DNA from 2 places in the Pseudarthrobacter sp. efr-133-R2A-89 genome. Region 1 is predicted to be linked to the other one. Evidence: riboswitches for the same ligand, from Rfam matches in the RefSeq annotation. Region 1 holds a riboswitch; the other holds the start of a gene.

Region 1 (10,882 bases):
TCGCCGTACTGGAACGGCGTCCCCACCGGTTTCGAAAGCTACCGCACCCAGGCCTGGAACCGGTGGCCGACGTCCGGTCCGGCCGCGATCTACGGGACGTACCCCGCGTACAGGAGGGTGGTCACCCGGCTGCTGGACACCGGCGTGATGCTCGATGAAGGGATGCTGTATTTCGACGCGCGGCTCTCCCGGAACCACCCGACGGTTGAGGTGCGGGTGGCGGACGTCTGCCTCCGCGCCGAGGATGCAGCCTTGATCGCCGTGCTGGTCCGCGCCCTGGTGGAATCAGCCGGCAGGGAATGGCGCGAGGGCGTGGACCCGGCGCCCGTGCCCACTGTCCTGCTGCGGATGGCCTCCTGGCAGGCCAGCAGTTCGGGACTCAGCGGCGAGCTCCTGGACTTTGGGAACTTCCGCCCGGCCCCGGCCGCGGACGTAGCCCGTTCCCTGGTGGACTACCTGGCACCTGTCCTACAGGCGCAGGGCGAACTGGCCTTGGCCCGGCAGGGCGTGGAGCACATCATCGCCCGCGGGACAGGGGCCGCCGAACAGCGCCGGGCCCGCGACAGGGCGCTGGCCGGACCGCCTCCCGAGGATATGGGTTTCGGGGCAGTGGTCCGGCACGCCGTTGACGTCACCATGCGCGGCGCCCTGGATCTTTCCGACGTGGAAGACACTCCGGAACTCCTGCGGGTCCGCCAGGCCTGACGCCTTAGATCTGCTTCAGGGCCTGTTCCAGGTCGCGGATGAGGTCGTCCGCGTCCTCGAGCCCCACGGACAGCCGGACCACGCCGTCGCTCAAGCCAATGGCGGCCCGCCCCTCCGGCCCCATGGCGCGGTGCGTGGTGGTGGCGGGGTGTGTGATCAGGGACTTCGAATCGCCGAGGTTGTTGGAGATGTCGATGATCCGCAGGCCGTCCAACAGGGCGAAGGCGGCCTCCTTGCCGGAGCGCCCGCCCGAGGGCGCCAGCTCAAGGGTGAGGACCGTGCCGCCGGCACTCATCTGCTTCGCCGCCAGCTCATACTGCGGGTGCGATTTCAGCAGCGGGTACTTCACCCAGCTCACGGCAGGCTGCTCCTCGAGCCACTCGGCGAGCCGCAGGGCGGTGGCCGAGGAGTGCCGGACGCGCAGGCTCATGGTTTCCAGGCCCTTGGTCAGGACCCAGGCGTTGAACGCCGAAAGGGCCGGACCGGTGTGGCGCATCAGCTGCTTGACCGGGCCGTCGATGAACTCCTTGGTGCCAAGGATGGCGCCGCCCAGGACCCGGCCCTGCCCGTCGATGTGCTTGGTGCCGGAGTACACGATGACGTCCGCGCCGAGGTCCCCGCAGCGCTGCAGCAGGGGAGTGGCGAAGACGTTGTCCGCAACTACCTTGGCGCCGGCGGCGTGGGCCAGCTCGCTCACCGCCGCGATGTCCACGATTTCCTGCATCGGGTTGGACGGGGATTCGAAGAAGACGGCGGTGGTGGGCTTGGACAGGGCCTCGCGCCACTGGTCCAGGTCCGGGCCGTCGACGAAGACCGTTTCCACGCCCCACCGCGGCAGGATCTCGTTCAGGATCACGAAGCACGACCCGAAGAGTGACCGGGCGGCCACCACACGGTCACCGGCCGCGAGCAGCGCGCCCAAAGCGGTGAACACCGCGGACATGCCCGACGCCGTCGCGAAGCAGGCCTCGGTGCCTTCCAGCAGCCTGAGCCGTTCCTGGAAGGTGGCCACGGACGGGTTGCCGTAGCGCGAGTACACGAAGCGCTCGTCCTCGCCGGTGAAGGCGCGTTCGGCTGCGGCCGCGGATTCGTAGACGAACCCGGAATTCAGGAAGATGGCCTCGGAGGTTTCCTGGAAGTTGGTGCGGTCCAGCCCGCCGCGGACGGCCTGGGTGTCGGGGTTCCAGCCGGGGGCGTCTTGATTGAAGGTCACTTAGTTCTTTCCGAGGTTGGTGGGCAGGCCGCGGTTCTTCCAGCCGTTGACGGTCCGTTCGCCGTAGCGGTCAGGTTCCCCCTCGAAGCCCTCCAGGACGTTGTAGGAAGTGAAGCCGGCCTGGGTGGCCGCCACGGCCGCGGCGATGGATCGCTGGCCCGAGCGGCACAGGAACACCAGCTCCGCGCCGGGGTCCTCGGGCGCCTGCTCCTTGAGGTCCTTCACGAAATCGGGGTTGGGGATGCCGCCGGGGAAGGTCCACTGGATGAAGAGGGGATCGTTGTCCGTTGCCTTCGTATCCGGAATGCCGATGTGGGCCCATTCGCCCTCGGTGCGGACGTCCACCAGGATGGCGCCCTGCTCCAGCTTGGCCCAGGCTTCCTGCGGCGTCAGGTCTCCCGCGTAGCTCATGCGTGGCCCTCGCCGTCGAACTCGCCTTCCAGGTCGTCAACGGCCGTGGCCACCGCGGCGTCTGCCGACGCGATGGCGGCCGGGAGGACAACGGCCTGGGCCACGATGACGCTGCTGCCGTTGAAAGTCGCCGCCGGGCTGCCGTGCAGGACATAACCGTCCGCAAGCGCAGCCGAGATCCGCTCGCAGAAGGAGCGGTCGTCCGGGCCTGTAATCAGGCGGTAGGACAATTTTTCGTCAGGGGCGGGTGCGTCAGACACGACGGATCTCCTTCTTTCACGCTTGCAGCTCGAATCGGTCGATATGCCAAGTATTCACCTGAGGCACCCCGCCGCGAGAGGAGGGTTGCCGACCGGCCAGTCAGGGCTTAACACCGGTACTCATTACTCCCCAAAAACGTAACACCTGCGCCGCCAAGCCGCACGGCCGCCGTCGTCATGTTCCGTAATTGAGAGCCCGCGACCACCGCGTCACGGAAACCCGGCGGGGCCGCGGGACCGATAAAGTTTCTACCGGGGCGCCGCCCTGCCGTCACAGTGGGAGTACCGGGGGGTCTTGCCAGCATGCGAGCAGCAATATCGCACCACCAGGCTGGCCGTCGTCGTGCCCGTCACCGTTCCCTCGGGGCTTTCCTGGCCGCCGCCGTCGTCGTGCTTCTGGCGCTGCTGGCGCCCGCCGGTGCCGCGCAGGCGGCCTCCGCGGTACCGGACCAGGGCAAGCCCTGGCTGGGTGCCGTCCTTGAATGGGGTGAGGATACCGCCGCTGGATTCTCCGACCGGCTGGGGGCGAGCCCGGCAGTGTTTGGCCACGACATCGCTCTTCCGTTCCGCGACTCGGACCGGAACAACATTGAGGGCTTCCTGCAGCAGGCCGCGGCCAAGGGCGCCCACGCCATGCTCACCGTGAAGCCCACCGTGCCGCTGGACCAGATCGGCGTCTCCGAAGCGGAAGCCTTCGCCGGCAAGGTCCGCGACCTGACCTTCGGGTTCAAGGGCCGGCTGTTGGTCCGGTTTGCCCCGGACATGAACTCGAGCTGGGTGCCCTGGGGGCAGCAGCCGGGCGCCTACCGGGAAGCCTTCAAGGCGGTCGCGGCAGCGGTCAGGAAGGACGACGGCGGCCGGGCCGCCATGGTCTGGGCGCCGTACCTGGGCAAGGACTACCCCTTTGACCGGAGCCGGAATGCCCCGCAGCCGGGAAGTGACGGCTTCGCCCTCCTCGACACCAATGGCGACGGCGCCTGGAACGGCTCCGATGCCGCCTACGCCCCCTACTATCCGGGGGACGACGCCGTGGACTGGGTGGGCCTGACTGCCTACCATGACGACACCGCCGGCGGGGCTGCCGTCAACACCGTGCCGCGTGCCGGTGAACTCCAGGAGATGCTGACCGGCTCGGGCGGCGAGGACTTCTACAATGCCTATGCGGAGGCCCGCAAGAAGCCGTTCCTGCTCCAGACATCGGCGTTCTACAGCCCTGCTGCCGGCGGACCGCCGGAGGCGGATATCAAGACGGCCTGGTGGGACCAGGTGGTGGGTACCGCCACCTCGCCGGCTTTCGCCAGGACAGCAGCGGTGGTGTGGGACGAGCGCACCAGCACCAGGGATACCGGCGTGGCCAGCATCGACTGGCTGCTCACCGGAAATCCCGCAATCGCCAAAGCCGCGCTGGACCGGCTGAAGTCCTCCGCCGTGGTCACCGGGCCGGTCACCGACGTGGCCGCGGACGGATCGTATGTCCGGGCCAACACGCTGTCCGGGGCAGCGGTCTGGACCGTTGCCGTGGCGATGGCCATCCTCCTGGCGGCGCTGTGGCAGATTCCACGCCGGGTCAACGCCGCCACCGCGTGGAGCTACCAGGACCCGGGAAACAGGGACTCGCGCGTGGATTTGCTGCGCGGGATGGCCATTGTCTTCGTGGTGGTCAACCACCTGGGCCTGGTCTCGCTGTTCCAGCTGCTCACCCAGGAGGCCGTGGGCTTCGTTTCCGGTGCCGAACTCTTCGTGCTGTTCTCCGGCCTGGTGGTGGGCATGGTCTACGGGCCGAAGGCAAGGGCAGACTTCGGCAAGGTTGTGGACCTCACATCCCGCCGGGCGGGGAAGCTCTATGTGACCGCGCTGTCGGTGATGATCGGCGTCTTCCTCATTGCGCAGCTTCCGTTCTTCCACACCGAGGCCCTGACCACGTTCGTGGACCAGGGGACCGGCGGGGCCGGGCATAACGGTGCCGGCAGGACGTACGACCTCTACGCCGGGATGTCATCGCTGTTCCAGTTCCCGGTGCCGCCCCAGGTCCTGCCGGCCATCCTGCTGCTGCAGTTCGGGCCCTGGCAGTTCAACGTCATGGGCCTGTACGTGGTGCTTCTCCTGGTCAGCCCCCTGATCCTGGCGCTCCTGAACCGCGGAAAGGCCGTGTGGGTCCTGGCGGTATCGCTGGCGGTGTATGCCGTGGGAGCCGGAACCAGGTTCCGGATCCTGCCGTCCCAGTTCGAGGACTCGTTTCCGCTGCTGGTGTGGCAGGTGCTGTTCGTGCTGGGGCTGGTGGTGGGATACCACCGGCGCAGCATTATCGCGTGGTTGTCGGCACATGCCTGGGTGGTGGCAGCCTGCACGGTGGCCGCATTCGCCCTGGCCTTCCTCTCCTGGGGCAACCCCTACTTGGCCAACAACTACGACGTCCGGCTGGCGCTGATGCCGGACGCCACCTACCGGGCCATATATGACGCCCTCTTTGGCCGGACCTACCTGGCCCCGGGCCGCCTGCTCAATGTCGTCTTCCTGGTGGTGGCGGCGTATGCGTTCCTCAGCGCCTACTGGAAGCCGGTTGAGCGGGCCCTGGGCTGGTTCCTGATCCCGCTCGGCCGCGCAACGCTCTATGTCTTCATCATGCATGTGGTGCTGATCGCCGTCGTGGCCAATATCCCCGCACTCCAGCAGGAGAGTATCTTCCTCAACACCGTGGCATACGCCGTGGTGCTGGGCCTGCTGTGGGTGATGGTCCGCACCAGGTTCCTGTTCCGGATCATTCCCACCTAGGCCGCATCCCCACCTGGCCCATATGGCCCGGGGATGAAAAATGCTGCGGCACGGTGGGTGCCACAGCATTTACGTCATTGCCAGGCAGGGACTGGGAAGCCCCCGCAGCGTTTGTGTCCTAGACCAGCTCGGGATACGAGGACACGATGTAGTCGGCGGCAGCCGGCCCCTTCATGCGCAAGCCCTTGCGGCTGCCCGGCAGCCGGGTTTTCATGGCCGACCAGAAGGTCGTTTCCGTACCCGGCTGGTGCTGGTTGATGAAGCACCAGCTCATGTACAGGCCGTAGAAGCGGTCGCGTTCCAGAGTGGACTCGGAGGTCTGGTCGAAGTAGGTGGCGTCTTGGAGAAAGAGATCAAACTGGGAATGTGCCATGATGGCGTCCCTTCGCTATGTGCGTGGCGCCGCCGTTCGGCTACAGCAGCGAACCTCGATGCCCTGCACTGTTGGCAATCGGGTCCATAGATTAATCCTGTGAAAGAAACCGGGATCATTAGCGCCGTCAACGCCTGTCTACACTGTAGACTTTACCCGTAGACTACATATGAGGCAACCCTCTCGAATGAACTCGGGCCAGTTGTCCGCAGCGAGGACAAATTCATGACTTCCCCCAAACCATCCGGTACCGGCAAGGCCAAGGCCAGGCTCAGCCGGGACGTCGTGCTGGCAAAAGCGCTGGAAATGGTGGATGCGGAAGGCCTCGAAGCATTGACCATGCGCCGCCTGGGCCAGGAGCTCGGCAGGGACCCGATGAGCCTTTACCGCTACGCGGAAAATCGGGCTGCCTTGCTCGACGGGGTTTCGGAACTGGTGCTCGACCAGCTCACCATCCAGCAGGATGATCCGGACTGGAAGGCGCAGTTGCGGGCGATCGCCCACAACCTGCGGGCCCTGGCACTCAAGCATCCCAACGTGGTGCCCCTGTTGGTGACCAGGCCCCTCTCCACGCCCCTCGGGTTGCGGCCGCTGGGCACGCTGCGGCCGCTGGAGAAGATCCTTTCCCTGCTGGTGTCGGCAGGGTTCGAGCCCTCAGACGCGCTGCACGTCTACCGCGTGTACTACGGCTTCCTCTACGGCCACATCCTCAACGAACTGCAGGAGTTCGTGGTGGACCCCGAAGAGAACGAGGTGCTGCTGCGGCTGGGGCTCCACCGTCTCCCCGCCAAGGAATTTTCCAACCTGCGGGCATTGGCCCCGGCGCTGGCGGATTACGACGGCGCCAGCGAGCTCGACCAGGGGCTCACCATCCTGTTGTCCGGACTGGAAGCACAGCTGTCCCGGCAGGCGGCGGCAGCGCTCGGTTAGGACGGAAGCGGGCGGCGCAGCATTATTCGAACGAGGCCCGGCGCCGGTCCTGCACGCGGGTGTTCCAGACATCCGGCCGGTTGACCTGGAACCTGCGGCCCGTCAGCGCCTTGGCGTTCAGCCGGACGTAGTTGGCCTTTTCGCCGGGCTGCCAGGGTTCCAGGCCGAGGCCGTCCACCTGGTCCTTGACCGCCTGGTCCTCGATGATCCCGGTATCGCCGCGCACCACCACGCTCCACGCCATTTCGGTGGCGGGATCGTAGCCGTCGATCTCCAGCGCCGCCGGCCGCTCCATTTTGGCGCCCCAGAGCTTGGAACCGGGCGCGGTGCGGAAGACGATGCTTCGCAGGTGGACGATGTAGTTCACGGGAAAGATCTCGGGATGCTCGTCCACCACGATGGCCAGCCTGCCCACGGTGTCATTGGCGAGGAGTTCCCAGCAGTCGTCAAAGGAAAGGTTTTCGATCGGCAGCTTGTGCGAGTCCATGGTCCACACCTTACGGGTGAAGCCGGGAGGGCAAAAGGGGCCGGTGGCCCTGTTGCGCGGCTACTGGATCCCGGCGAAAAGCCCGCTTAATTCCGCAGTCAGTTCCTTCTGCACGGCCGGCGTGCCGATCTCCTTGCCGTCGATCCGGTTCACCGGGGCCAGCAGACGGACGCTGGAGATCAGCCAGACCGCATCCGCATCCAGCAGGTCGCGGGGCTCCAACGGGCCGTACCCCAGCTCCCAGCCCGCCGCCTTGGCCGCCGCGAAAAGCGCGCCCTGGGACGTTCCGGGCAGGATGCCGCTGTCCAGCTGCGGCGTGATGAGGCGCTTGACCGCAGTGCCGTCGTCGGACTTTTCCACGTGCGCCAGCAGCACTGTGGAGGTGGGCCCTTCCAGGACGCGGCCGTCGGATGAGGTGAAGATGACGTCGTCCGCGCCCTGCTTGTGGGCGTGCCGGAGGGCCGCCATGTTCACCGCGTAGGACAGCGTCTTGGCACCCAGGAGCAGCCACGGGGCCCGTTCGGCCACGTCACTGTCATAGCCGCGGTCCAGCAGGATCACGTCGATGCCGGTTTCCCGCTGGCGGCGGCCCGCCGCCCCGGCAGGTGAGACCTGCACCCAGGCGGTGGGGGCCGGGGCGCCCTCGACGCCGCGGGTCACCACCAGCTTGACCACCAGTTCGTCGGCATCAGCGTTCGACGGCGGGTTCCCGGCGCGGTGCCGGGCAACGGCGGCCGCAATGGCGCGCTGCCACACGTCCTGCCCGGGAATCTCGAGGTCCAGCGCGCGGGCGGAGCCTGCGAGCCGGTCCAGGTGGGCCTGCATCTTCCGGACCGCTCCGCCGACAGCCAGCATGGTTTCGAAGATCCCGTCCCCCCGGGTGACGCCCAGGTCCGTGACCAGGAGCTGCGGTTTGGCGGCGTCGGCCACCCTGCCGTCAGGGAAGGCAGGGTCAAGGAAGACGAGAACCACGGGGGCTGGAGAGCTCATGGCACCAGCTTAGTGCGGCGGCGCCGCTAAGCTGGGCGGAGTGCGCCGGCCGGAACCGTCCCCGGAGCCCGACCTCCCCGGGAGTTATTGACGTGTTGTGGCCTTTTTCGCTTGCCGGCACCGCGCCGACGTGGGTTGTGGTGCTCCTGGGCTTTGCCGACCTGGTGATCAGGGTCCTGGCACTGGGCATCATCCCCGGCAACAGGCGTCCCACCACAGCCATGGCCTGGCTGCTGGGGATCTTCTTCATTCCGTTCCTTGGCCTGGTCCTGTTCCTGCTCTTCGGCAACTTCCAGCTGTCCAGCCGCCGCCGGGCGCAGCAGGAGCTGGTGAACGACCGCGTGCGGGCCGGTATCACGGCCTTGTCGGACGTCGAAAGCGACTACCCGGGCCCGGAGTGGGTGAAGTCCGCAGCGGAACTTAACCGCACGCTGGGATCACTGCCCATGGTGGACAACAACTCCGTGGACCTCATCCCCGGGTACCCGGACTCCATCCTGGCCATGACCAACGCGGTGCGGAAGGCAAAGAAGTTCGTCAACGCCGAGTTCTACATCATGAGCTCGGACCACGTCACCAACGACCTGCTCACGGCCATGGAAGAGGCCGCCGAACGGGGTGTGGAAGTCAGGCTCCTCTTCGACCACATCGGCACGTTGCGCATCAAGGGCTACCGGAAGCTGCTCAAGCGCCTCCGGGCCGGCAAGATCCAGTGGAAGCGGATGCTTCCCCTCCTGCCCATCCATGGCCAATGGCGCCGGCCGGACCTGCGCAACCACCGCAAGATCATGGTGGTGGACGGCGAAATCGCCTTCACGGGGTCGCAGAACCTGATCGAGCCCTCCTATAACAACCCGCGGCACCGCAAGGCCGGCCGCGAATGGGTGGAACTCATGGCCTGCCTGCGGGGCCCGATCGTGACCACCCTGAACGTCGTCTTTGCCACCGACTGGCTGAGCGAGACCGACGAATCCCTGGAACACCAGCTGCAGCTCCCGGCGAATCCCGAGCCCGGAGACGTCACGGCCCAGGTGGTGCCCAGCGGCCCCGGGTTCATCACGGAGAACAACCTCCGGCTCTTCAACACGCTCATCTACTCCGCGCAGCACCGGATCTCCATCTGCAGCCCCTATTTCGTTCCGGACGACTCCCTGCTGTACGCCATCACCACCGCGGCGCAGCGCGGGGTCGACGTGGAACTGTTCGTCTCGGAAAAGGGCGACCAGTTCCTGGTCCACCACGCGCAGCGGTCCTACTATGAAGCCCTCCTCGAGGCAGGGGTGCGCATCTACCTGTACAAGGCGCCGTTCGTGCTGCACGCCAAGCATTTCACCATCGACGACGAAGTGGCCGTCCTGGGATCCAGCAACATGGACATGCGTTCCTTCTCGCTTAACCTTGAGGTCTCCGTGATGCTCCTGGGCGAGGACATCGTCAATAAGATGCGCGCGGTGGAGGACACCTACCGGGACATCTCCCACGAGTTGAAGCTGGCGGACTGGCTGAACCGGCCGCTGGCCGCCCGCTACGTGGACAACGTGGCCCGGCTGACGGCCACGGTGCAGTAAGACCGCCGTGGCCCGTTAAGCCGGGGTCAGTCCTCCGGGAAGTCCGCGTCCAGGGTGGAGAGCACGCCAAAGGCCTTGGTGCGGATCTCGTCGTATTCGTCGTCCGGGTCGGAGTCCGACGTGATGGCACCGCCGACGCCGAGCGTCAGGTCCGCGGCTCCGTCGCCGGAGGCGTCAATCACCAGGGTCCGGATGGCGACGGCGAGGTCGGTCGCCGAGTTGAGCGAGAAGTACCCGATGGCCCCCGAGTAGAATCCGCGGGGCCCTGCCTCCAGCCGGTCCAGGATGGCCATGGTGCTGATCTTGGGCGCGCCGGTCATGGACCCTGCCGGGAAGCAGGCAGCCACCGCCTCGGCCCGGGCCGCCCCGGCAAGGAGTCGGGCGTCGATGGTGCTGACCATCTGGTGGACGGTGGCGTAACTCTCGATCGCGCACAGCCGGCTGACCGTCACGGAGCCGGGCACCGCAAAGTGGCTGAGATCGTTGCGCAGCAGGTCAACGATCATGATGTTCTCGGCGCGGTCCTTCACGGACGTGGCCAGGTCCGTGCGCAGTTTCGAGTCTTCCTGCGGATCGGCAGCCCGGCGGCGGGTGCCCTTGATCGGTTCGGCGCGCATGCCGCCGTCGGCCGTTATCTTCAGGAACCGCTCGGGCGAGGTGCTGGCGACGGCAAGGCCTCCCAGCCGCAGGTAACTGGCGAACGGGGCCGGGTTGCGGCGGCGCAGCGCCAGGTAGGTGGCCCAGGGATCCAGGCTGTCCGCCGCGATCCGGGCTTCCAGGGTGGTGGTCAGGCAGACTTCGTAGGTGTTTCCCTGCGCGATCTCGTGCTGGGCGGCCGCGATTTTCGCCCGGTACCGGGCTCCCGTGTCCCGGCTGCGGAAAGCGGGCGCACCGGGATGTTCGACGCCGGTGCTGCCGCCGGCATCCCCGGCGCCAACCGCTCCCGCGGGCGTCGCGGAGGCTGAAGCGGCGGCGTGCACGGCTGCCCGCGCACCGGCCAGCCATTCATCGGCGTCCGGAGCCGCTAACGCCAGGAGCCAGGCGGTGCCTTCGGCATGGTCCAGCACCACGGCCCGGCCGGCGAAGATCAGGGCGGCGTCCGGGGTGGGCGCGGAAAGGTCGCTGCCGCCGGTTTCGCGCTTGAGTTCGTAACCCAGGCAGCCAAGCCACCCC
Region 2 (10,882 bases), on a different contig from region 1:
GGCCACGGCTCACGGCGCTGGATCATCGATCCCATCGACGGGACCAAGAACTTCGTCCGCGGCGTCCCGGTCTGGGCCACGCTGATCGCCCTCGTGGACGAGGGCGAGCCGGTGGTCGGCGTCGTCAGCGCACCGGCATTGGGCAAGCGCTGGTGGGCTGCCAAAGGCATGGGGGCGTACATGGGCAGGTCCCTGGCCGCCGCTACGCGGCTCCGGGTCTCCAACGTCTCCAACCTGGCCGACGCCTCCCTCTCCTACTCCAGCCTGGGCGGCTGGAAGGAACGCGGAAACCTTGACGACTTCCTGGGCCTGACGGAGGACGTGTGGCGGACCCGGGCGTACGGGGACTTCTGGTCCTACTGCATGGTGGCCGAGGGCTCGGTGGACATCGCCTGCGAACCCGAGCTGAACTTGTACGACATGGCTGCCCTCGTGCCGATCGTGGTGGAGGCAGGCGGCCGCTTCACGTCCCTCGAAGGCGAAGACGGACCGTTCGGCGGCAATGCCCTGGCAACGAACTCGATCTTGCATTCAGAGGTGCTCCACCGGCTGAACCCGGACCTCGACGACCTGCTGCAACAGGCTCCCTGACCGCAGAAAAATCGAAGAATACGACGCCGGACGCCTCCTTTGGGGGGCGTCCGCGGCCGTTTCTTCGGCAGGACGTAACAAAAGCCTTAACAATTGCCGCGGCTTCAGTCCTGCCCATTCCATGTTCTACGCTTTTATCCAGGTCACGAGTGCCAGCGCAAAACCCCGGTTTGCTGGCCGGCAACCCTCCATTCGCGGTGGGGTGCCCCGGGTGACGACCAGGCCGGTCCGGAGCGGATACGGCAAGCGCGGATTCCACTATGCCGGAGTCCTGTATCCAAGTGAGGTCTCTGTGACAACTGCCACCGTCTCCCCCCAGTCCGCCACCGCCAACACCGCCGCGCCGGATCCGCGCCAGGCCATTGCCGGCCGGCCCCTCGCTGCAGTCACCGGCGCCGAGATCCAGGCGCCGCTGATCTCCGGCGGCCACGTCCGCTACGCAAACCTCGACTACGGCGCTTCTGCCCCGGCACTGTCAGTGGTGTCCGCGTACCTGAACGAGATCCTCCCGTATTACGCCAGTGTCCACCGGGGCGCCGGGTACGCATCCCAGATCAGCACCTCCGTGTACGAAAACGCGCGCAACATTGTCCGGGACTTCGTCGGAGGCCGCCCCGATGATTCGGTCATCTTCACCCGTAACACCACCGACTCCCTGAACCTGCTGGCCGGCTGCCTGCCGCTGGCGGGCGGCCGCCCCGCCGGGGACGTGCTCTACCTGGACATCGAACACCACGCCAACCTCCTGCCCTGGCAGGGTGTCCCGCACCGCAGCATCGTCGCCGCGGACACCATCAGCGGCACACTGGAGGCAGTCCGCGCTGAACTGGAGCAGGGCGGGGTCAGCCTGCTGGCCGTCACCGGCGCCTCCAACGTCACCGGCGAGATCCTCCCCATCCGGGCCTTGGCTACACTGGCGCACCAGTACGGCGCACGGATCGTGGTGGACGCCGCCCAGCTTGCGCCGCACCGCCGGGTGGACATCAGCGCTGACGACGTCGACTATCTCGCCTTCTCCGGACACAAGCTCTACGCTCCGTTCGGCGCAGGCGTCCTGGTGGGACGTGCGGACTGGCTGGACGCCGGCGTTCCCCACCTGGCCGGGGGCGGTGCCGTCAAGGAAGCAAGGCTCGACGGCGTCAGCTGGGCCACCGGACCGGCCCGCCACGAGGGCGGCTCACCCAACGTGCTCGGCGCAGCCACCCTGGCCCGCGCCACCCAGGTGATCGCCGAACTGGACCAGGCCCGGTGGCACGCCCACGAATCCGCCATCCGTTCCTTCCTGGTGGAGGGCCTCCAGGGCATCGACGGCGTCACCGTCCACCAGATCTTCAAGGACACCAATCCGGAAACGGACACCATCGGCGTGGTCAACTTCTCGGTTGCAGGCTACGACGCCGGGCTGGTGGCCGCCTACCTCTCGGCGGAGCACGGCGTGGGCCTGCGTGACGGACGCTTCTGCGCCCACCCGCTGCTGAAGCGCCTGGGCCTGCCCAACGGATCACTCCGGGCGAGCTTCGGCGTCGGATCCCGGCTGGAGGATGCCGAACGCCTCCTTGCCGGCATCCGCACACTGCGCAGCAGCGGGTTGGGCTGGGACTACGTGGTTGACGCAGGCCGCTGGGTGCCGGCCAACGATTCCCGCACCTACCCGCACTGGGCACCCAACACCCCGGGCACGGCCGGCGCGGCCCCCTGTATCGACGACTAGGGGGCGCTTCCCGCTCCCGCTCCTGGTCCGCCGGCACATTTCCATGGCCGTGCGGTAAATTCGAGGGGCATCAACAGTCGGAATTGAAGGAGTCCACGCGTGGTTCGGGGTGGCCCCAAGCTTGATCACGTGCGCCGGCGGGAACTTGGCGGCAGTTTCCGGGACGGCGGACGGCATTACCAGCGCGTCAGGCCGGGGTACCCCGTCGAATCAGCCCGGTGGCTGGTGCCGGCGCAGGCCCGTGACGCACTCGACGTCGGGGCCGGTACCGGAAAGTTCACGGCCCTGCTGCTGGAGCTTGGCCTGGAGGTAACCGCCGTCGATCCTTCCACGGACATGCTCGCCCAACTCGCGGCGCACTGCCCTGCTGCCACGGCCTTGGCGGGAACCGCGGAGGCGACCGGGCTGGCCGAAGCCTCCTTCGACGTCGTCACCGTGGCGCAGGCCTGGCACTGGTGCGACGCGCTGCCGGCGAGCACCGAACTTGCCCGTGTCCTGCGCCCGCACGGAACGCTCGGACTCATCTGGAACCAGCTGGATACCTCGGTACCCTGGGTGCACAGGCTTTCCAGGATCATGCATGCCGGCGATGTGTACCGCCCGGGCCACAAGCCTGTGGTGGGGCCCGAATTCACCGGGCTCGAAGGGCACGTCATCCACTGGCAGGACAGCGTAACCACCACCGACCTGATGGAACTCACCAAGTCCAGGAGCTATTACCTGCGCGCCGGCGAGGCAACCAGGGCCAAGGTCCTGGCGAACCTGGACTGGTACCTCCACGACCACCTGGCCTACGCGCCCGACCAGGAACTCGATCTTCCCTACCTCACCTTGGCGTGGCGCGCCGTGAAGGCGTAGCGGGATGGGTTTTCCCGGCGCCGCCGCAGGCCACGCGGACCCGGCCACGGCAGGGAACCCGGTAGGCTTGAGCCTGTGAAGACCAGCGCGCCATCCTCCTCCATCGAGGACTACGTCAAGGTCATCTATTCATTCACTGAATGGCAGGACAAGCCCATCACGTCCTCCCAACTGGCCCAGCGGCTCGGGGTGGCGAACTCGTCAGTGTCGGAGATGGTCCGCAAGCTCAAGGACCAGGGCCTGGTGGACCACAAACCGTACAGCGCCGTGACCCTGACCGACGCGGGACTGCGGCTTGCGCTGGCCATGGTGCGGCGCCACCGGCTGATCGAAACCTATCTCGTGGAACGCCTGGGCTACAGCTGGGATGAAGTCCACGATGAAGCCGAGCAGCTGGAGCATGCAGTGTCGGACACGTTCATCGAGCGCGTCGCCGCCAAGCTCGGGGACCCCAGCCGGGATCCGCACGGCGATCCCATTCCCACGGCGGACGGCCAGGTGCTGATGCCGCGCGCCCACCTCCTCGCCGAATTGGACGAGGGCCATAGCGGCAGGATCACCCGGATCAGCGACGACAACCCTGAGCTGCTCCGCTACCTTGCCTCGCAGGACATCGAGCTTGACGCCCGCGTGGAAGTGCTGGGGCGGCGGCCCTTCGGCGGCGCACTCGTGGTGCGGATCGGCGGTGACCGTGAGTACGACCTCGCCGACGAGATCGCCTCGGCGTTGTGGGTCTCCAGCGACGCCCCGCACCCCGGCTGCAGCCTGGATCTGCCCTGACCAGCGGCGTTGCCGGGACCGCCGGCTGAGGGACTCCGAGGCAGGACGCGATTTGGCGGGTTCCCGTATGGTGGATGGTGATGATCAGCAGACGTGACGCCGCAATAGCCCTGGACGTACCCCTTGAAATGGCGCAGCGCCATGGCCTGCCGAAGTGGATGCCGGAAGCCGAGCTCCGCGGCATCCTGGACAATCCTCCCCCGTGGCTGGTGCAGTCACGGGCCAACCGGACAGGCAAGCGGCCCGTGTGGGTCCATCTCGAATGCGCCGTGTGCGGGTATGAGGAAGCGGCCCGGCCCAAGAAGTGGTGGCCTGACTTTACCTACGTGGTGTGCGGGCACCACGCCCCGGAAGAGATCCCGCCGGTACAGCCCGGTTGCGTCCGTGGCGAGTACGACGGCGTCGGGACGCGTTTCACAGGCATCGCGGACGTGGAAGCGCCGGCAGCCGGAGCCTAGCGCTTCCGGACGCACCGGCCCCGGTGCCTACGGTGTTCCGTTGCCCGTCATTTCCTCCGGAACGGCGGTGAGGTGCACTTCGGTGCCGTCCCGCAGCACGGCGACATCGAGCGGTTGGCCAATGGCGTCCGCGAACAGGAGCCGCTGCAGGCTCTCGGCGTTGCTGACAGGACGGCCTCCCGCCGTCAGGAGGATGTCCCCGGCCGCCAGCCCTGCCTTGTCCGCCGGAGATTCAGGCAGCACCTCCACAACGCGCAGCCCTTCGCGCCGCCCGGTGCGGATGACAGCGCTGGGAGTGAGCTGGATGGGCGTACTCACCAAGCCCAGGTAGGCCCGGCGCACCCTCCCGTCCGCAAGCAAAGCGGCAATGATCCGACGCGTGGTGGCGTTGATGGGAATGGCGAGCCCAAGCCCTGCTCCCGCCACTGCCGTGTTGATCCCAACGATCCTCGAGTGCGTGTCTGCCAGCGCGCCGCCTGAATTGCCGGGATTCAAGGCCGCATCCGTTTGGATGACGTCTTCGATGACCCGCCTGTTGCCCCCGGACCACACCGGAATGGCCCGGCCCAGGCCGCTGACCACACCGGCTGTTACGGATCCAGCCAGTCCCAGCGGGTTCCCAACCGCCACCACCAACTGGCCCACCCTGAGGGTTTCGGCGGCACCGAACCGGGCCGGCGGCACCTTGGGCCGGGAACCATGGACCACCGCGAGGTCAGACAACGGGTCCGTGCCCACGAGTTCCAGTTCCATCCTGCTGCCGTCGCCGAAAACCGCATAACCCTGGTGCGTGCCGGCAACCACGTGGGAATTCGTGAGCAGGTAGCCGTCTTCGGTAAAGAGCACTGCCGAACCTGCGCCCACCCGAGCCCGCCCGTTGCGGCGCCGGGCAGTCATCTCGATCGCCGCCACGTGCGGCGTAACCGTGGCCGCCACCCGCATGACCGTCTGCGAGTACGAGTCCAGGATGTCGTCGTCCTCCGGCGGCATGATTTTCCGCGCCTGCTCCATGGGGCACCTCCAGCCCTCGTGCCGGTTCGCCCGGTGCAGTCCCCCGGCCGTTGCCGCCCGTGCCAGGTTTCCATCGGGATCCTTACGCTTGTCAACGACCCAGCCGCAGATTCCAGTCCCGGTGCTGCTACGCCGTCGGTGAACAACACTGCGAGCGTCCGGCATTCCCTTCCCACCGGTGCGCTGGTGCTGCCGAGGCTCTAGGATCGGTAGCATGACTGGTTCCCCGGAGGGCTCTCCCACCGAAATTTTGGACGCAGATGCGTGCTGGCAGTACCTGAGGTCCTCCTATATCGGCCGCCTCGCGGTCATCAACGGCGAAATCCCAGAGATCTTTCCGGTGAATTTCTCCGCCTCCGGCGACACTCTGTTCTTTCGGACGGCGCCCGGAACCAAGCTTCGCGCCTTGCTGGGCGGGGCGGTGGCAGCGCTGGAGGTTGACGGACTCAATCCATACGCCACGGAGGTGTGGAGCGTGGTGGCAAAGGGCAGGCCGGAACCGTTCGATGAAACGCGCATGAGCCTGCCGGCAGTCGACGCCGACCGTGAACCGTGGGAGGCCGGGATCAAGGACCATCTGATCATCATCTCGCCCACCGAACTCACCGGCCGCCGGTTTGCGGTCACGCCGCCCACCCGGTGGTGGCCGCCGGTGGACTTCAACGCCGATTGGCTCTAGCCGCTGCACATTCGTCCGCCCAAGGCCGGGCCTTTGTGCCCTTTCCGGGCGCGCGCGACTTCCCTACGCTGTGCCCTATGACAGAGAACCCAAACGTACCTGCAGCTGAAATCCTCGATGCGGAAGAGTGCTGGTCGCTTCTCGCACAGACCGGGGTGGGACGGCTGGCCGTGATGGCCGACGGCCATCCTGACGTCTTTCCGGTCAACTACAAGGTGGACGGCCATACGCTGGTTTTCCGCACGGGCGGCGGCACCAAACAGCAGGCCATCGAGTCCGACTCCGTCGTGGCCCTCGAGGCGGACGCGGTCAGTTCCCAGTTCGGCCTGGCATGGAGCGTCGTGATTAAAGGCAAAGCCGCAGAGACGACGCCAACAGGACCTGACCTCGACGACATCCGGCGGGCGTTGTTCCCCTGGCAGGGAGTGGGCAAGGAATACTTCATCCGCATCACGCCCGAGTCCATCACGGGCAGGCGCTTCACCATGACCGCACCGCTGCTGTGGCAGACGCCGTTGGACGACGCAACCCGCGCAGGCTTCGAGTAGCCGCCACGGAACCGGACGCACCGTGCGTGCATGGTGGGTGGGCGCACCGGGCCCCATATCCACGCATCCCCTGGTCCAGGGGCAGAGGGCCACGCCGAAGCCGCGGCCGCATGAGCTCCTGGTGCAGGTCAGTGTCTGCGGTGTGTGCCGCACCGACCTCCATCTCGCTGAAGGAGACCTGGCACCCCACCATCCCCACGTGGTCCCCGGGCACGAGGCGGTCGGCGTCGTCATCGAAACGGGCGCGGACTGCACACGGTTCCACGCCGGCGACAGGGTGGGCGTCGCCTGGCTTGGCGGCGTGTGCGGCCGGTGCGACTACTGCCGCCGCGGCGACGAAAATCTGTGCTCATCGCCTGTGTTCACCGGGTGGGACACGGACGGAGGCTTTGCTGAACGGCTGGCGGTCGCCGAGGACTTCGCCTACCCGGTCCCGGCCGCCTTTTCCGACGAGCAGGCCGCACCGTTGCTGTGCTCCGGGATCATCGGGTACCGCGCCCTGAAACGCGCCGCATTGCCGGTTGGCGGCCGTCTTGGCATCTATGGCTTTGGCAGCTCCGCCCATATCACCGCGCAGCTGGCCATCAGGCAGGGCGCCTCCGTGTTCGTCATGACCCGGTCGGAGGAGGCCCGGTCACTCGCACTGGAACTGGGTGCAGAGTATGCCGGCGACGCCTACGGGCGGCCGCCGGTCCCGTTGGATTCGGCCATCCTCTTTGCCCCGGTGGGCGATCTTGTCCCGGTGGCGCTGGCGGCCCTCGACCGCGGCGGAACCCTTGCCGTCGCGGGCATCCACCTCAGTGATATTCCAGCCCTGAATTATGGCAGGGAGCTTTTCTACGAGCGTCAGCTGCGCAGCGTCACCGCCAATACCCGGGCGGACGGCCGTGAATTCCTGGCCCTGGCGGCCAAGCTGTCTTTGACCTTGAAAACTACCGCATACCCCTTCGACTCCGCCGATAAAGCGCTGGAAGACCTGGCCGCCGACAGGATCACCGGGTCGGCCGTCCTGCGCATCCGCCCGGCGCAGCCTGATTGAGTTCCGCCCATTCCGGCCCCTTCCGGCCGGTCGGATTATCCAAACAGCACCGCTTACCCAAACAGCACCGCGGCTTCCCGGTAGCGGGCCTCGGGAACCCTCTTAAGCTCGCCCAGGGCCTCGTCCAGGCCCACGTTCACGATGTCCGTGCCCCGGAGCGCCACCATCGTGCCCCAGCGTCCGGCCGCGGCTGATTCGACGGCAGCCAGGCCAAGCCGGGTGGCAAGGACCCGGTCAAAGGCGGTGGGCTCGCCGCCGCGCTGGATATGGCCCAGCACGGTGGCCCGGGTTTCGATTCCAGTCCGTTCCTGCAACTGTTCCTCAAGCAGCAGCCCGATCCCGCCGAGGCGCGGCCGGCCGAAGGTGTCCAGGCCGCGCGGCGCGTAGGGTGCCTGCCGGCCCTCCGGCGCGAAGGCTTCAGCCACTACCACCAGCGGAGCCCTGCCGCGGTCCCGTGCCGAAAGTACCCAGGTGGAGATCTGCTCGATGGGGACGGGATGTTCCGGGATCAGGATCGCGTGCGCACCGGAAGCCATGCCCGAATGCAGCGCTATCCAGCCGGCGTTCCTGCCCATGACCTCGGCAATCATGCACCGGTGGTGTGATTCCCCCGTGGTCCGCAACCGGTCAATCGCCTCGGTGGCAGTCTGGACGGCCGTGTCGAAACCAAAAGTGTAATCCGTGGCGCCCAGGTCGTTGTCGATGGTCTTTGGGACGCCCAGGACATTAAGCCCCTGTCCGCACAGCTCCCGGGCCGCCGCCAGGGTGCCTTCTCCCCCGATGGCAATAAGGCCGTCCAGCCCGTTGCGCTGGAAGCCGGCACGTACTGCCTCGATGCCGCCCGCGGCCAGCGGATTGGTCCGCGATGTCCCCAGGATAGTCCCGCCGAGGCGCGCGATCCCGCGGACACCCGTCCTGGGCAGGGGAACGACGTCATCCTCCAGGACACCCCGCCAACCGTCGCGGAAACCTACGAATTCGTACCCATGGGCGACGTCGCCGCCCAGCACCGCTCCACGGATCACCGCATTCACGCCGGGGCAGTCGCCGCCGCTGGTAAGGATCCCCAGCCGCCTCACGATGCCGCCACCCCGGTGGTCCGGGCGGGCAGCGGGAACTGCCGCGCTTGGCCTGGGGGCAGGACCACATCGGTGCCATAAACGTGCACTGTGATGGGGCCGGCGTCACCGGGCGCCGATGCGATGCTCATCTGACCGTCCTTGAGGTGGACCCGCAGCCGGTGTCCCCGGTAGAGGACTTCGAAGGCCACGGCACGGAGCCGTGTTGGCAGGTTGGGGGCGAACAGGATACTGTCCCCGCTGAAGCGCAGGCCGGCAAAGCTGCGCTGCACCACGTCGATGGTTCCTCCCATGGCTCCTAAATGGATACCCGCCCGGGTGGTGCCGTGCTGCGTGTCGTCGAGGTCGGCGTCGAGCGCTTCCCGGAAACTGTCCCAGGCACGGTCGGCGTCCACCCCGGCCAGGACGGAGGCGTGGGCCACCCGGCTTAGCGTGGAGCCATGGGCCGTCCTGGACAGGTAGTACTCGATGGTCCGGTTCAGCTGCTCCTGCGTGAAACCGTAGCCCAGCCGCTCGAGGATACCCAGCAGGCCTTCGTGGCCCAGTAGATACGGGAGCATCAGGACGTCCGCCTGTTTGGCCAGCTTGTACCCGTTGGTTCCGTCCCCCTCGGCCTCCAGGATCAGGTCCAGCCGCTCAATGTCGCCATACGTGTCGCGGTAGTGCTCCCAGTCCAGTTCCCTGAGCTGCTCGTATCCCTCGAACTGGCTGATGACGCCGTCGCCGTGGAACGGGACATACATGGCGGCGCCCGCGGATTCCCAGCCGGCGGCCTCCGTTGCGTCAACGCCCAGTGATTCCATCAGCCCGGCACGCTCGCTCCCGTGCAGGTAGTGAAGGATATCCGCCGCCTGCAAGCACACCCACGCCGCCATGACGTTGGTGTAGGCGTTGTCGTCCAGGCCAGGGTCGGCCTGGCCCGGATATCCCGTGTGGTATTCATCCGGGCCCACAACACCACGCAGGTGATATCTGCCATCCCGCTGGTCGAAAGTTGCCAGGGACCGGAAGAACCGGGCCACTTCGATCACCAGCTCCGCACCTTTTTGCAGGAGCCAGATCTTGTCACCGGTGGCCTGGAAATACTGCCAGGCGTTGAAGGCCACCGCGAGGCCCGAGTGCACCTGAAGATGGGAATAGTCCCTGACCCAACGTCCGGAACGCTCGTTGTACAACCACTTCGGCGTCTCCTCAGTCCCGTCGCTGCCGCTTTGCCACGGGAATTTCGCCCCTGCCAGGCCGGCCGCGGCGGCGGCGTGCCTGGCAGCGGGAAGCCGCCGCCACCGGTACTCGATGACCGAGCGGGCCACCGCAGGGGTCCTGGACGTGAGCACCGGGAGAACGAACAATTCGTCCCAGAAAACATGCCCGCGGTAGCCTTCTCCGTGCAGTCCACGCGCGGTGACGCCGGCGTCCAGCTCGGCCGTGTGGCGCGTCAGGGTCTGCAACAGGTGGAAGATGTGCAGGTTGAGGACCAGGCGTACCTGGACCGGGGCGTCGATCTCCACAAGGAACGGGCGGAGTTCCCTCCGCCATGCCTCCTCGTGGGATGCCAAGAGCCGGGGAAAGGAATCGCCCGCGCGTTCCAGCACTGCGCGGGCGCCGGTTTCCGGAGAGGAAATAGCCCGGTCACGGGACGTCACCACGGCCACTGTCTTGGTCAGCCTGACAGGGGTGCCCGGTGTGAGGGAAAGCCGGAACGTCCTGTAATGGAACGCCCCTTCTCCGCCCTCACCCACCGGCTCCGCCGCCACGGACACGCGCGTACGGTATGCCGCAGCGATACGGATGAGGCTTTGGGTGGTTTCGACTTCGACGACGGATGGAGCGTCCGGAGACAGTTTGACGGCGGCGCGGCGCGACGGCGTCAGGTCGGCCAGGTGGATGTCCGAGCCTTGGGCACGCTCCGGCAGGTTCGCGTTGCGGACGCCGGCGTTGATGCCGCTGCGCACTTCCACGGCGCCGCTCCACCCCAAGGCGGTGATGGTGGTTTCGAGCGCCAGGAGGTGGGGTTCGGCCATGGAGACAAAGCGGACCTGGACCACCTCCATGCGACGGCGGTCCGCGCCTTCGAGCAGCAGGCGCCGTTCCAGCACGGCCCGTCGGAGGTCCAGGACCCGGCGCTCAC

The links. A riboswitch is a leader RNA that binds a small molecule or an ion and turns the genes downstream of it on or off. The one in region 1 is predicted to bind S-adenosylmethionine.
Region 2: linked by a shared signal. The riboswitch ahead of QRM95_RS09420 (aminotransferase class V-fold PLP-dependent enzyme) and the one ahead of QRM95_RS12805 (DUF1737 domain-containing protein) in region 1 are both predicted to bind S-adenosylmethionine.

What each region holds. Positions count from the first base shown of each region.
Region 1 is NZ_JARVSE010000006.1:243,016-253,897, reverse strand. It holds gene QRM95_RS12820 (glutamate--cysteine ligase 2) at 1-705, shown strand, start outside; gene QRM95_RS12815 (O-succinylhomoserine sulfhydrylase) at 710-1,918, opposite strand; gene QRM95_RS12810 (rhodanese-like domain-containing protein) at 1,919-2,329, opposite strand; gene QRM95_RS12805 (DUF1737 domain-containing protein) at 2,326-2,589, opposite strand; SAM riboswitch class IV at 2,603-2,717, opposite strand; gene opgC (OpgC domain-containing protein) at 2,893-5,361, shown strand; gene QRM95_RS12795 (hypothetical protein) at 5,480-5,734, opposite strand; gene QRM95_RS12790 (TetR/AcrR family transcriptional regulator C-terminal domain-containing protein) at 5,960-6,664, shown strand; gene QRM95_RS12785 (pyridoxamine 5'-phosphate oxidase family protein) at 6,687-7,151, opposite strand; gene QRM95_RS12780 (aminodeoxychorismate lyase) at 7,212-8,141, opposite strand; gene cls (cardiolipin synthase) at 8,234-9,709, shown strand; gene pabB (aminodeoxychorismate synthase component I) at 9,736-10,882, opposite strand, start outside.
Region 2 is NZ_JARVSE010000005.1:36,921-47,802, reverse strand. It holds gene hisN (histidinol-phosphatase) at 1-591, shown strand, start outside; SAM riboswitch class IV at 733-846, shown strand; gene QRM95_RS09420 (aminotransferase class V-fold PLP-dependent enzyme) at 884-2,302, shown strand; gene QRM95_RS09415 (class I SAM-dependent methyltransferase) at 2,402-3,160, shown strand; gene QRM95_RS09410 (metal-dependent transcriptional regulator) at 3,236-3,940, shown strand; gene QRM95_RS09405 (hypothetical protein) at 4,021-4,398, shown strand; gene QRM95_RS09400 (S1C family serine protease) at 4,426-5,409, opposite strand; gene QRM95_RS09395 (pyridoxamine 5'-phosphate oxidase family protein) at 5,624-6,088, shown strand; gene QRM95_RS09390 (pyridoxamine 5'-phosphate oxidase family protein) at 6,166-6,636, shown strand; gene QRM95_RS09385 (zinc-dependent alcohol dehydrogenase family protein) at 6,659-7,675, shown strand; gene QRM95_RS09380 (ATP-dependent 6-phosphofructokinase) at 7,729-8,754, opposite strand; gene QRM95_RS09375 (HAD-IA family hydrolase) at 8,751-10,882, opposite strand, start outside.